3 regions of the Pseudomonas iranensis genome follow, and region 1 is predicted to be linked to each of the others. Evidence: predicted binding sites of a transcription regulator. Region 1 holds the regulator's gene; each other region holds the start of a gene.
What was found. Region 1 encodes FliA, which starts transcription of late flagellar genes. Its sites were predicted from a motif close to CTAAAGTTTNNNNNNNNNNNGCCGNTAA; they were not measured.

Region 1 (4,820 bases):
CCTTTTACAGTGTGGAAACCGCGAAAAATTGCATTGAGCAGATCTGCATCATCCGGGCGGCTTTCCAGCTCGACCAGTTGTTCGGACAGTTGCTCAAGAATCTCGCCGGCCTCAACCAGGAAATCCTGAAGGATCTCTTCATCGGCGCCGAAGCTCATTAATGGGGTGCTCCTACAGGTCTAAAAACCCAAAAAACCCGAATTCCGAAACTCTAGAATCCAAGGCTGGATAACAAATCGTCCACATCGTCCTGACCGGACACAACGTCTTCTCGTTTATCGGCATGAATCTGCGGACCTTCACCCTGCGAGAGATGTTTTTGTGGATCTTTTTCAGCAAGCATTGCGGCGCGGTCATGTTCGATGCCCGCAAAGCGGTCGACCTGACTGGCCATGAGCACGAGTTTGAGCAGATTGCTTTCGACTTCGGTGACCAGTTGGGTCACACGCTTGATCACTTGACCTGTGAGGTCCTGGTAATCCTGAGCCAGCAGGATGTCGTTGAGGTTGCTCGACACCGCACGGTTGTCCGTGCTGCTGCGTGACAGAAAACCGTCGACCCGGCGCGCCAGTTCACGGAACTCTTCAGCCCCGACCTCGCGACGCATGAAGCGACCCCAATCAGCACTCAACGTCTGCGCTTCATCAGCGAGACTGTTGACCACCGGCGTGGCGCTTTCCACCAGATCCATGGTGCGGTTGGCCGCGGCTTCCGTCAGCTTGACCACATAGCCCAGGCGCTCGGTGGCGTCGGTGATTTGCGACACTTCCTCGGCCTGCGGCATGTGCGGATCAATCTGGAAATTGACGATCGCACTGTGCAGTTCACGTGTGAGCTTGCCCACTTCCTGATACAGGCCGCGGTCACGGGTCTGATTGAGCTCATGGATCAGTTGCACCGCGTCGCCGAACTTGCCTTTTTCAAGGCTCTCGACCAGTTCGACCGCGTGTTTTTTCAGGGTCGATTCGAAATCGCCCTGTGATGATTCGTTATGCTCCATAGCTCCCCCGCGCATTCATCAGCCGATGCGTTCGAAAATCTTCTCGATTTTGTCTTTCAACGCTTGAGCCGTGAAAGGTTTGACCACGTAACCGTTCACACCGGCCTGAGCGGCCTCGATGATCTGCTCGCGCTTGGCTTCAGCAGTCACCATCAACACCGGGAGGTGCTTGAGTTTTTCATCGGCGCGCACGTGACGCAGCAGGTCGATACCGGTCATGCCCGGCATGTTCCAGTCCGTTACCAGAAAGTCGATGCTGCCGCTGTTGAGCACCGGAATGGCGGTTACGCCATCGTCGGCCTCGACGGTGTTGGTGAACCCAAGATCGCGCAGCAGGTTCTTGATGATCCGCCGCATCGTTGAGAAGTCATCAACGATGAGGATTTTCATGTCTTTGTTCAATTCGACCTCCAAGCAGTCTTAAACGCGCCCAGCACCTGGACGCGCCACTTCAATCAATCGGCATAGCACTCGAAGTTTGTCTGGAGCACAACGGATCGAGACCGGCGCCGTTCATCACCGCACCAGCCTCGTTTCGCAGTGTCCCCACACTGCCTTCAGCGCGCTCGCCACTCCCCCAAACGCCCCCGCAGACGGGCCGCGCACTGGCTGTGTAACTGGCTGACCCGCGATTCACTGACGCCAAGGACTTCACCGATTTCCTTGAGGTTCAGCTCTTCGTCGTAGTACAGCGCCAACACCAGTCGCTCACGCTCCGGCAAATTGGCAATCGCGTCCGCCAGCGCCGCCTGGAAGCGTTCATCTTCCAGATCGCGTGACGGCTCCATATGAGCACTCGCGCCATCCTCGTGCAGCCCTTCGTGTTCGCCGTCCTGCAACAGGTCGTCGAAACTGAACAGGCGACTGCCCAAGGTGTCATTCAGAATCCCGTAGTAATCGTCGAGACTCAATTGGAGTTCGGCCGCAACCTCGTGATCTTTAGCGTCACGGCCGGTTTTAGCTTCAATCGAGCGAATCGCGTCGCTGACCATCCTGGTATTACGGTGAACCGAGCGTGGCGCCCAATCCCCTTTGCGCACTTCATCGAGCATCGCGCCGCGGATTCGAATGCCCGCGTACGTTTCGAAACTGGCGCCTTTGCTGGCGTCGTATTTGGTCGAGACTTCCAGCAAACCGATCATCCCGGCCTGGATCAGGTCTTCGACCTGCACGCTGGCCGGCAGGCGCGCCAGCAAGTGATAGGCAATGCGCTTGACCAGTGGCGCGTAGCGCTCGATCAATTCGTATTGCGCGTCACGCGCCGACTTTTTGTAAAGATTCATGCCACTGGCGGTCATATCACAGGCCCTGCGGTTTGCTGCACGAGACGCTCGACGAAAAATTCCAGATGCCCGCGCGGGTTGGCCGGCAGCGGCCAGGTGTCGACCTTCTGGGCGATGGCCTTGAAGGCCAGCGCGCACTTGGAACGGGGAAAGGCTTCGTAGACGGCGCGCTGCTTCTGCACCGCTTTGCGCACGCTTTCGTCGTACGGCACGGCGCCGACGTATTGTAGGGCGACGTCAAGGAAGCGATCCGTGACCTTGGTCAACTTGGCGAACAGGTTGCGCCCTTCCTGCGGGCTCTGCGCCATGTTGGCCAGCACGCGGAAGCGGTTCATGCCGTAGTCGCGGTTGAGCAACTTGATCAGCGCGTAAGCGTCGGTGATCGAAGTCGGCTCGTCGCAGACCACCAGCAACACTTCCTGGGCGGCACGAACGAAACTGACTACCGAGTCACCAATACCCGCAGCGGTGTCGATCACCAGCACGTCGAGATTGTCGCCGATGTCGCTGAACGCCTGGATCAGGCCGGCGTGCTGCGCCGGGCTCAGGTGCACCATGCTCTGCGTGCCGGAGGCCGCCGGCACGATGCGAATCCCGCCCGGGCCCTGCAACAGCACGTCGCGCAGTTCGCAACGGCCTTCGATGACGTCGGCCAGTGTGCGCTTGGGTGTCAGCCCCAGCAGAACGTCGACGTTCGCCAGGCCCAGGTCGGCGTCCAGCAGCATGACCCGACGGCCAAGCTCTGCCAGCGCCAGCGACAAGTTCACTGACACGTTAGTCTTGCCGACGCCACCTTTGCCGCCGGTCACCGCGATCACCTGTACGGGATGCATGCTGCCCATGTTATTTCTTTACCTTGTCTTGCATAGACGGAGGCCACATTACTGGCTGCGCGTTCCTGATCGGAACAATGCGTGGCAGACCATCGATGTAGGTACAAAAACTGTTCATGATTACCTCAGCCAACCTGCTTGGTCGGGCTGTGATAGATATCAGCGAACATGTCAGCCATGGCTTCTTCGCTGGGTTCTTCCTGCATTTGCACGCTGACGGCGCGGCTGACCAGTTGATGACGGCGCGGCAGATGCAGATCATCCGGAATCCGTGGGCCATCGGTCAGATACGCGACCGGCAATTCATGACTGATCGCCAGGCTCAACACTTCGCCGAGACTGGCCGTTTCATCCAGTTTAGTCAGGATGCAGCCGGCCAGCCCGCAACGCTTGTAACTGTGATAAGCGGCGGTTAGAACCTGTTTCTGGCTGGTGGTTGCCAGGACCAGATAATTTTTTGAGCGAATGCCACGCCCGGCCAGGCTCTCAAGCTGCATGCGCAACGCCGGATCACTGGCTTGCAGGCCGGCAGTATCGATCAAAACCACGCGCTTGCGTAGCAGTGGATCCAATGCCTGCACCAGCGACTGACCCGGATCGACGTGCGTTACCGGCACGTTAAGAATGCGCCCGAGGGTTTTCAATTGTTCCTGCGCGCCGATGCGGAAGCTGTCCATGCTCACCAGTGCGACGTTCTGCGCGCCGTACTTGAGCACGTAACGCGCGGCGAGCTTGGCCAGCGTGGTGGTCTTGCCCATGCCGGCGGGGCCGACCATGGCAATCACACCGCCCTCTTCCAGCGGCTCGACTTCCGGTACGGCAATCATCCGCGCCAGGTGCGCGAGCAGCATGCGCCAGGCCTGACGGGGTTCTTCGATATCGGTGATCATCGCCAGCAGATCGCGCGACAGCGGGCCGGACAGGCCGATGCGCTGCAGACGGCGATACAGATTGGCCTGGGCCGGACGGCTGCCTTGCAACTGATTCCAGGCCAGGGTGCCGAGCTGCACTTCCATCAGCTCGCGCAGGCTGTTCAATTCAAAACGCATCGAATCCAGCGCACGCGGATCGACACCCGCCGAGGCCTGCGCAGGCGCTGCGGCCGGGCGCGTCGGTGCGGCGTAGGTCGGCTCGCTCAGCGGTTCGGCAGCAGTCAGCGGCAGGCCTGCGGTCAACGGCAGCCCGGCGAACAACTGCTGATTGGTGTTGCCGTCGGCTTCGCCACGCAGGCTCAGCTCGGCCTGGGCGGTGACGATGCGCGACTGGGTCTTGCGCAGCTCGTCTTCGAGTTCCATGTTCGGAACCCGTGGCGCCAGCGCCGACAGTTTGTAATCCAGAGCCGCCGTCAACTCGACGCCGCCGGCAATGCGGCGGTTGCCGATGATGGCGGCATCAGCGCCCAGCTCATCGCGAACCAGCTTCATGGCCTGACGCATATCGGCGGCGAAAAAACGCTTAACTTGCATAAACCACTACCTCAGCCGTTGGGCCCTACTGTCGCAACGATGGTCACTTGCTTGTTGTCCGGTACTTCCTGGTAGGCCAGCACATGCAGGCCTGGCACTGCGAGGCGGCCGAAGCGCGAGAGCATCGCGCGAATCGGGCCTGCCACCAGCAGGATCACCGGTTGGCCTTGCATTTCCTGACGCTGGGCCGCTTCGATCAACGAACGCTGCAGCTTCTCGGCCATGCTCGGCTCCAGCA
Region 2 (4,820 bases), 1.4 Mb from region 1:
AATTCCCCACGGCTGCAATTCCTTCTTCAGTGGGCTGGGTTATTCAGCGTTGTGAAGGAGAGAGCGAAAGCTGTGCCGGTTTTGAATTGTGTCGTTATTTCAATGGGTTAGGTGTTTTCCGGGAATGCTCAAAGCGGGTACTGTTACAGTGCTGAGACACATGCAGGGGCGCTTGAACGGTGCTTGACGTCGGAAAGCTCTGGAACAAGGGTTTGCGCCGATGTGTTTCATCGGCGTAACAGGTGACGTGACGGAGTGATGAACAGCGTTTGGACGGGGGCTTTGCGCGGTGAGGAGTGTTTCAAAAACGGACAGGTTCGTCCCAACGCGGCTCAACTGGACAGCAGAAGCTCGACCGCCGCAAAGGCTTGGGCGTGCCGTTCGGCCCAATTGCCCTCGATAACTTGCAATGGCTGCTGATGCTCAATCAACCAGGCGCGCGTGGCTTCGAAAAATGCCATGCGATCCGCAAGATCCGGTTGGCAGCGCTGGCCGTCTTCGGCCCAGTCGACCTGATGCGGTGACAGCAGCAGGTGCAGGTCGTAATGACGCGCAAGCAATTCCGCTTCCAGCCAGTCTGGGCAGTCGCCGAACAGGGTCTGACTCCAGAGGATGTTGCTCAGCAAATGCGTATCGAGGATCAGCAGCGCGGGCAGCTTCGCCCGTGCCTGATCTTCCCAGCGCAACTGACCCCGGGCGATATCAGGAATATCCGCCAAACAGGTGTCGCGGGGATTTTCCTCAATGAACCGACGCACATATTCATCAACGCGCACGCCGCCGAAACGCTGCTCCAACCCTGCCGCCAGCCAACTCTTGCCGGTGGATTCCGGGCCGGTGAGAACAACGACTTTCATGGGCGCAACGCCGGATCGGCACGCCATTCCCGCCAGCCTTGCACGGCGAGCAGGGTAAACAGCGCGTACAGCGCAGCAGTCAGATAGAGGCCTTTATAGATGAACAGGCCGACAAAGATCACATCGAGGACGAACCACAACGCCCAGCATTGCAGGCGTTTTTGCGCCATCCACAGTTGCGCCACCAGACTGAAACCGGTGAGCGCTGCATCGAGCCACGGCTGTGCGGCGTCGGTCCAATGCGCCATCGCCGCGCCCAGCGACAGGCTGCCGATCGCTCCGATGCCAAGACCGAGCAGAATCGAGCGTGTATCGAGGCGGGTGACTTGGCGACCGTCATGCATCGTCCCGGCGCGGGTCCATTGCCACCAGCCATAGATTTGCAGCGCGGCGTAGATGACTTGCAGCAACATGTCCGAATACAGCTTCACCTCAAAGAAGATCCAGCTGTAGAGCAACACCATGACCAGCCCGATCGGCCAGCACCACGGATTCTGCTTGACCGTCAGCCACACGGCGATGACACCGAGGGCAGCGGCAAACAGTTCAAGCCCGGACATGGCGGATCCTTGGGGGAGTTGAGAAGGGGGCGGATTGTACTGCATTAGTCAGATCAAAAGCCCCTCACCCTAACCCTCTCCCGGAGGGAGAGGGAACTGACCGCGTTGTTTGGTCGAGGTACGCCGACCTGGAATATCGCGTCGAACGCAGATCATGAAACGCCCAGTGATCTGCGATCAAAAGCCCCTCACCCTAACCCTCTCCCGGAGGGAAAGGGAACTGACCGCGTTGTTTGGTCGAGGTACGCTGACCTGGAATATCGCGTCGAACGCAGATCATGAAAAGCGCAATGATCTGCTCCCTCTCCTCGGGGAGAGGGCTGGGCGGGCGGCGTTCCGATGAGGGGTGGGCTCACCTCGGTGACCGGTCAGACCCGGAACTGGCGCAGCAACCCGTTGAGCTGTTCGCTCAGTTGCCCAAGCCGCAGACTGGCTGCACTCGACTGTTCAGCCGCCAACGCGGTGCTATGGGAAAGCCCGGCCGCCTGGGTCACGTTCTGGTTGATGTCCTCAACCACCTGCGCCTGTTGCAAGGTAGCGCTGGCAATCGACGCATTCAGGCCGTTGAGATTACGCAACGCCTGGCCAATGGCATTAAGGCTCGCCCCGGCCAGTCCCGCCTGTTCGATGGTCAATTGCGAGGCCTTGCTGCTGTCGCCGATCACCTTCACCGCAGCCTCCGAGTGATTCTGCAAACGCTCGATCATCGACTGAATTTCAGCGGTCGATTTCTGCGTACGCTGAGCCAGCAAGCGCACCTCATCGGCCACCACGGCGAACCCGCGACCCTGTTCCCCCGCGCGCGCCGCTTCAATCGCCGCGTTCAAGGCCAGCAGATTGGTCTGCTCGGCAATCGAGCGAATCACTTCCAGCACGCTGCCAATCTGCGTGCTCTCCGCCGCCAGGGTGCGGATCACTTCCACCGCCTGATCGATCGTCCCGGACAGCTTGTCGATCTGCTGCAAGCTGCCGTCGATGTTGATCTGCCCCTGTTGCGCCTGCGCTTCGGCGTCGCGCATTTCAGCGGCGGCGTGCTCGGCGTTTTTCGCCACGTCCTGCACGCCGTAGGTGACTTCGTTGATCGCCGTGGCCACCAGTTCCATCTGCTGCGATTGCTGCTGACTGCGCTGCTGCGCCTGCGAGGCATCGTTGCCCAGCTCGCTGGAAGACTGGCCCAAAGCGCTGGCCGACACCTGCAGGTCACCAATCACTCGGCGCAACTTGGCCGTGAACGCATTGAAGTGATGGGCCAGTTCAGTGACCTCGTCCTTGCCGTGGGTATCAAGGCTGCGGGTCAGGTCGCTTTCGCCGCTGGCGATGTTCGCCATGGCATTCACGGTCTCCTGCAACGGACGGACGATGCTGCGTGCGATCAGGATCACCAGCAGCGCCATGATCAGCGCAATCGCCAGGCCGATCGCCGACGCCTTGATCATTTGTTCCTGAAATTCCGCCTGAACATCGTCGACGTAAACACCGGAACCGATCACCCAGCCCCACGGCTCAAACAGCTTCACATACGAGGTCTTCGCAACGGGGTCAGTCGCCCCCGGTTTGGGCCAGCGATAATTGACCATGCCCGCGCCTTTGGCCTTGGCGATGGCGACCATCTCGTTGAACACCGCAAAGCCGTCCGGGTCGCGGATCGCCGAAAGATTCTGGCCTTCGAGCTTGGGATTGGTCGGGTGCATGACCATCACGGGGGTGAGGTCGTTGATCCAGAAGTAGTCGCTCTGGTCATAGCGCAGGCCACGGATCGCGGTCAGCGCCTGTTTTTGCGCGGCATCCCTGGTCAGGGTGCCGGCGGTTTCCAGGCCGTGGTAATAAGTCAGCAGGCCACTGGCGGTCTGCACCACGTGCTGGGTTTTCTGCGCCTTGGCGTGGTAGAGGTCGTCGTGGATCTGCTTGAGCATCAGCACGCCCAAGGTCAGCAACATGACCACCGCCACGATCAAGATGAGCCACAAGCGTCGGCTGATCGACACACTGCGCAAGCTGTTCATAACGCTGTCACTCCGGATTCTTGTTCTTGTAATAAACGATCGCCAGCATCCAGCCACCGCTGTGGGCTTGCGATTGTGCGACTTGAGCCGCCTAACGCGGGGAGCGCTATTAAGGCTTGTCTGTTAGGATTTCGGCCCCGCGCGCAAAAACCTGAATCCGGTTTTGATATTTCACGGAATTTTTACCGTTTCGTGTGGATCCTGTGCGCGCGCAATCGCTACAGCTTTTACCGGCTACGCTGGACGCAGTGAACGAAAAAATACTATCGGGGCATGCCCGCGCGCATCGCTCTCTGGGGGATTGATGGATCTTTGGACCGCCTTGCAGGCACTGATTCTAGGAGTTGTAGAAGGGCTGACGGAGTTTTTGCCCATTTCGAGTACCGGACACCAGATCATCGTCGCCGACTTGCTGAACTTCGGCGGCGAACGGGCCATGGCGTTCAACATCATCATCCAGCTCGGCGCGATCCTCGCCGTGGTCTGGGAGTTTCGCCGCAAGATCCTCGACGTGGTGATCGGCCTGCCGACCCAGCCGAGCGCCCGGCGTTTCACCGCCAACCTGCTGATCGCCTTTTTGCCCGCCGTGGTACTGGGGGTGATCTTTGCCGACCTGATTCACGAATACCTGTTCAACCCGATCACCGTGGCGGCGGCGCTGGTCATCGGCGGGATCATCATGCTGTGGGCCGAACAGCGCCAACATGAAGTCCACGCCGAAACCGTCGACGAGATCCGCTGGACCGACGCGCTGAAAATCGGCTTCGCGCAATGCCTGGCGATGATTCCCGGCACCTCACGTTCCGGCTCGACGATCATTGGCGGCTTGCTGTTCGGGCTGTCACGCAAGACCGCCACCGAGTTCTCGTTTTTCCTCGCCATGCCAACCATGGTCGGTGCGGCAGTGTATTCGGGCTACAAATACCGCGACCTGTTTGTGCCGGCGGATTTTCCGGTGTTCGCCATTGGTTTTGTCACGGCGTTCATCTTCGCCATGATCGCTGTGCGCGGCCTGCTCAAGTTCATCGGCAGCCACAGCTACGCAGCCTTTGCCTGGTACCGGATTGCGTTCGGCCTGTTCATTCTGGCGACCTGGCAGTTCGGCTGGGTGGACTGGTCGGCGGCCAAGGCATGAACGATTCCCGCACGCGCCGCCCTGAGGGACGACCTTCAGGCGGGCGCGTTCAGCATCTGAAATTGAAGCTCGTGGTGTTGCTGATCGTCTGCGCGCTGCCGCTGTTCGGCTCGCTGTCGATGTGGCTCAGCGGCATCTCGCGAGTGCCGCTGGCGGCGTACGGGATTGTCAGTGTGCTGGCGTTCTTTCTGTACTGGGCCGACAAGCGCAAGGCCCGCGCCGATGCCTGGCGCACTCCGGAGAATATCCTCCATGCGGTCGAACT
Region 3 (4,820 bases), 2.6 Mb from region 1:
GCGGCGAAGAAACGCCTGGAAAAACTCCAGGAAGAAATCGAGCGTCACGAACGTGAGTACTCGGATCTGGAAGAAATCTGGAACTCGGAAAAAGCCGAGGTGCAGGGTTCTGCGCAGATCCAGCAGAAGATCGAACAGTCGCGCCAGGAACTGGAAGCCGCGCGGCGCAAAGGCGACCTGAATCGCATGGCCGAGTTGCAGTACGGGGTGATCCCCGACCTGGAACGCAGCCTGCAAATGGTCGACCAGCACGGCAAGAGCGAAAACCAGTTGCTGCGCAGCAAGGTGACTGAAGAAGAGATTGCCGAAGTCGTGTCGAAGTGGACCGGCATCCCGGTGTCGAAGATGCTCGAAGGCGAGCGCGACAAGCTGATGAAGATGGAGAGCCTGTTGCACAAACGGGTAATCGGTCAGGAAGAAGCGGTTGTGGCTGTGGCCAACGCCGTGCGGCGGTCCCGCGCGGGGTTGTCCGACCCGAATCGGCCGAGCGGCTCGTTCATGTTCCTCGGCCCTACCGGTGTCGGTAAAACCGAGCTGTGCAAGGCCTTGGCCGAATTCCTTTTCGATACCGAGGAGGCGATGGTTCGGATCGACATGTCCGAGTTCATGGAGAAACATTCCGTGGCTCGTCTGATCGGCGCGCCACCGGGCTACGTCGGCTATGAAGAGGGCGGTTACCTGACCGAAGCGGTGCGTCGCAAGCCGTACTCGGTGATCCTGATGGACGAAGTCGAGAAGGCGCATCCGGATGTGTTCAACATCCTTCTGCAAGTGCTTGAGGATGGCCGGCTGACCGACAGTCACGGGCGTACGGTGGACTTCCGCAACACGGTGATCGTGATGACCTCCAACCTCGGGTCGATGCAGATCCAGGAACTGGTCGGTGATCGCGAGGCGCAGCGCGCTGCTGTGATGGACGCGCTGACGTCGCACTTCCGTCCGGAGTTCATCAACCGGGTCGACGAGGTGGTGATCTTCGAGCCGCTGGCGCGGGATCAGATCGCCGGGATTACCGAGATCCAGTTGGGTCGTCTGCGCAGCCGTCTGGCCGAGCGCGAGCTGAAGCTGGAACTGAGCCCGGAAGCGATGGACAAGCTGATCGCCGTTGGTTACGACCCGGTGTATGGCGCACGTCCTTTGAAACGGGCGATCCAGCGCTGGATCGAAAACCCGCTGGCGCAGTTGATCCTGTCGGGTCATTTCATGCCTGGCGACACCGCCACCGGCAAGGTCGAGAACGACGAAATCGTTTTCGGCTAAGCCTCAGCGGCAATGAAACCGGGAAGGCCTCGCATTGCGAGGCCTTTTTTTCGCCAGGCTGTTGAACTCAAAGGAAAAGGCTTGTAAAGTGCGCCCCGCAGTCAGTCACCGGCAGCGTTTCAACCCACCGGGTTGGAATCTGAAATAAGTTGCAAATCATTAACTTGAAAGCAATTTAGGGGGTTGACAGAGGTGTTCTAGGTTGTAGAATAGCGCGCCTCAGACACACGAACGCAGCGATGCGAACGGGTGGCGAGATGCAACAAAGCTTCACCGTTGTAAATTGAAATATGTAGTTCCGTGATAGCTCAGTCGGTAGAGCAAATGACTGTTAATCATTGGGTCCCAGGTTCGAGTCCTGGTCACGGAGCCAATTTCAAACCGGGGTATAGCGCAGTCCGGTAGCGCGCCTGCTTTGGGAGCAGGATGTCAGGAGTTCGAATCCCCTTACCCCGACCATATTTGGGTCGTTAGCTCAGTTGGTAGAGCAGTTGGCTTTTAACCAATTGGTCGTAGGTTCGAATCCCACACGACCCACCATTTTTGAAACCAGTTTGCGCTGGGATCGAATCTTAAGATCAGAGGCCAAAAGCGCTGATCGAAGAAGGCGATCTTTGAAAGGTCGCCTTTTTTTTACCGGGGTATAGCGCAGTCCGGTAGCGCGCCTGCTTTGGGAGCAGGATGTCAGGAGTTCGAATCCCCTTACCCCGACCATATTGAAAATCCTCGTATCGAAAGATACGGGGATTTTTTTTGCCTGCCGAAAGCTGAATCCCTTCAAGTCGTCATACAACCTGCCGATAGCCCGCTAACACGAGGGGACTGCCAACGCTTCGCCCCTTGATCTGGCCATTACAAGAATAAGGGCGTTCGTCATGTTGCTTCGTCAGTTGAATATTGCTCCCCGGGCTGCCCTGGGTTTTGCCCTGATCGCGGTGTTGGTGGCCTTGCTCGGCGTGTTTGCGCTGGGGCAGATGTCGAGCATTCGCGACAGTGAGGTGGCGGTGGAGAACCGCTGGTTGCCGAGCATCCGTGGCGGCGACGAGATCCGTGAACTGATGCTGCGCATCCGCACTATCTCCCTGCGCATGGCGCTCGATCAGGATCCGGCCAACATCGCCACCTACCGTGGCCAGATGGACACCCGCGACAAGGAGCTGAGCGAGAAGATCGCCGCCTACGACAAACTGGTCGACACTGCCGAAGGCCAGCAGCTGTATGACCAGTTCAAGAAAACCTTCGCCGCCTATCGCACTGGCATTGCCCAGTCATTCACCCTTGCCGAGCAAGGCAAGCGTGACGAGCTGACCAAATTGCTCCTGGTGGACATGAAGACCGTGGTCGACGGCTCCGGCAAACAGCTCAATGATCTCGCCGATCTGTTCGCCCGCCAGGTCGCTGCCGAAAGCGAGAAGTCCGCCGCGCATTATGAAACCTCGCGCACCATCGTAACTCTGTTCATTGCCTTGGCAGCGCTGGCCACGGTGGCGCTGGCGATGTTGCTCACGCGCAGTATCGTGCGCCCGCTGAGCAGCGCCGTGGATGCCGCTGAAAGTGTCGCCAAGGGCGATCTAACCCGACCGATCGAAACCCATGGCAATGACGAAGTCAGCCGCTTGCTCAAGGCCTTGGCGACGATGCAACAGAACCTGCGCGAGACCCTGCAAGGTATCAGCGGCTCAGCTACGCAACTGGCAACCGCCGCGGATGAACTGAGCGCCGTTACCGTCGACAGCACCCAAGGCTTGCAAGAGCAGAACAACGAAATCGAACAGGCCGCCACTGCGGTTAACGAGATGACCGCTGCGGTGGAGGAGGTCGCGCGCAACGCGGTGTCGACGTCCGATGCCACGCGCCAGTCCAGTCAGTCGGCGCAATTGGGCCAGGAGCGCGTCAGCGAAACCGCCAGCGCGATCAATGCGCTGGCCAGTGATGTGCAGAACACCGGTGAACTGGTGCAGTCGCTGGCCAAACAATCGCAAGACATCGGTAAGGTTCTGGACGTGATTCGCGCCATCGCCGAGCAGACCAATCTGCTGGCGCTCAACGCTGCCATCGAGGCAGCACGTGCGGGCGAAAGCGGTCGCGGCTTTGCGGTGGTGGCCGACGAGGTGCGCGCACTGGCGTATCGCACCCAGCAATCGACGCAGGAAATCGAACAGATGGTGCAAGGCATGCGCAGCGGTTCGAGCCAGGCGCTGGAGTCAATGCAGGCCAGCGCATCTCGTGCGGCGAGCACGCTGGTTCTCGCAGAGCGGGCGGGTGAGGCGCTGGTGACGATCACGGCGTCGGTGCACGAGATTCACGAGCGCAACCTGGTAATCGCCAGCGCTGCCGAGGAGCAGGCGCAGGTGGCGCGGGAAGTGGATCGCAATCTGGTGAACATTCGCGACCTGTCGGTGCGTTCGGCTGCGGGGGCTGATCAGACCAGCGCATCGAGCCATGAGCTGTCGCAACTGGCCAATGCGCTGCAGGGCATGGTGCGGCGGTTCCAGCTCTGATGAACAGCGATTCATTGCAGGCCTTCGCCCACTGATTTGAGAACAGCACGAAAAAATGTGGGAGCGAGCCTGCTCGCGAAGGGGCCGGATCATTCAACGACAGTGTTGACAGACCCACCGCTTTCGCGAGCAGGCTCGCTCCCACAGGTTGGCGCCTTAGTGCAGTTTCAGACGCGGTTCGGTGCCACGACCAATCTTGCTCCCCAGCATCAGCATCGCCGTGCGAAACGGCCCGTACAGTGCCATCTGGTGCATGCGGTACAGCGACACATAGAACATCCGCGCCAGCCAGCCTTCGAGCATCACGCTGCCGGTCAGGTTACCCATCAAGTTACCCACAGCAGAAAAACGCGACAGCGAGATCAGCGAGCCGTAGTCGGTGTACTTGTACTCCGGCAGGGTCTTGCCTTCGATGCGCAGTTTCAGCGACTTGGCCAGCAGCGACGCCTGTTGGTGCGCCGCTTGTGCGCGCGGCGGCACGTTGCGATCAGTGCCCGGTTGAGGGCACGCCGCGCAGTCACCGAAGGCAAAGATGTTTTCGTCGCGAGTGGTTTGCAGAGTCGGCAGCACTTGCAGCTGATTGATGCGGTTGGTCTCCAGACCGTCGATGTCCTTGAGGAAACCCGGTGCGCGAATGCCGGCAGCCCAGACCTTCAGGCTGGCCTTGATCTCGTTGCCATCGGCGGTGATCAGGCTGTCGGCAGTCACTTCGCTGACTGCTGCGTTGGTCATCACATTGACCCCGAGCTTCTCCAGGGTCTTGTGCACCGGCCCGCTGATGCGCTCCGGCAGGGCAGGCAGCACTCGTGGGCCGGCTTCGATCAGCGTGATGTGCATGTTTTCCGGTTTGATCCGGTCCAGACCATACGCGGCCAATTCATGGGCGGCGTTGTGCAGCTCTGCCGCCAGTTCGACGCCAGTGGCGCCAGCGCCGACGATGGCCACGCTGATCTGCTCGACCACGTCGGTCTGCCCGGCGTGGGCGCGCAGATAATGGTTGAGCAATTGCTGGTGGAAGCGCTCAGCCTGTTTGCGCGTATCGAGGAACAGACAATGCTG

Region 2: HU724_RS14700 (methyl-accepting chemotaxis protein) is a predicted target of FliA. The motif match lies at 3,549-3,576, and genes of this name have one in related genera.
Region 3: HU724_RS24120 (methyl-accepting chemotaxis protein) is a predicted target of FliA. The motif match lies at 2,037-2,064, and genes of this name have one in related genera.

The regions. Positions count from the first base shown of each region.
Region 1 is NZ_CP077092.1:1,911,555-1,916,374, reverse strand. Features, by position in the region: gene HU724_RS08500 (chemotaxis protein CheA) at 1-158, opposite strand, end outside; gene HU724_RS08495 (protein phosphatase CheZ) at 212-1,000, opposite strand; gene HU724_RS08490 (chemotaxis response regulator CheY) at 1,019-1,390, opposite strand; gene fliA (RNA polymerase sigma factor FliA) at 1,558-2,298, opposite strand; gene fleN (flagellar synthesis regulator FleN) at 2,295-3,125, opposite strand; gene flhF (flagellar biosynthesis GTPase FlhF) at 3,242-4,582, opposite strand; gene flhA (flagellar biosynthesis protein FlhA) at 4,594-4,820, opposite strand, start outside.
Region 2 is NZ_CP077092.1:3,288,558-3,293,377, forward strand. Features, by position in the region: gene fapA (functional amyloid chaperone FapA) at 1-10, opposite strand, end outside; gene HU724_RS14690 (AAA family ATPase) at 333-857, opposite strand; gene pnuC (nicotinamide riboside transporter PnuC) at 854-1,417, opposite strand; gene HU724_RS14700 (methyl-accepting chemotaxis protein) at 1,786-3,420, opposite strand; gene HU724_RS14705 (undecaprenyl-diphosphate phosphatase) at 3,725-4,555, shown strand; gene HU724_RS14710 (DUF1294 domain-containing protein) at 4,552-4,820, shown strand, end outside.
Region 3 is NZ_CP077092.1:5,356,476-5,361,295, reverse strand. Features, by position in the region: gene clpB (ATP-dependent chaperone ClpB) at 1-1,260, shown strand, start outside; tRNA gene HU724_RS24140 (tRNA-Asn) at 1,558-1,633, shown strand; tRNA gene HU724_RS24135 (tRNA-Pro) at 1,643-1,719, shown strand; tRNA gene HU724_RS24130 (tRNA-Lys) at 1,725-1,800, shown strand; tRNA gene HU724_RS24125 (tRNA-Pro) at 1,898-1,974, shown strand; gene HU724_RS24120 (methyl-accepting chemotaxis protein) at 2,136-3,761, shown strand; gene HU724_RS24115 (NAD(P)/FAD-dependent oxidoreductase) at 3,918-4,820, opposite strand, start outside.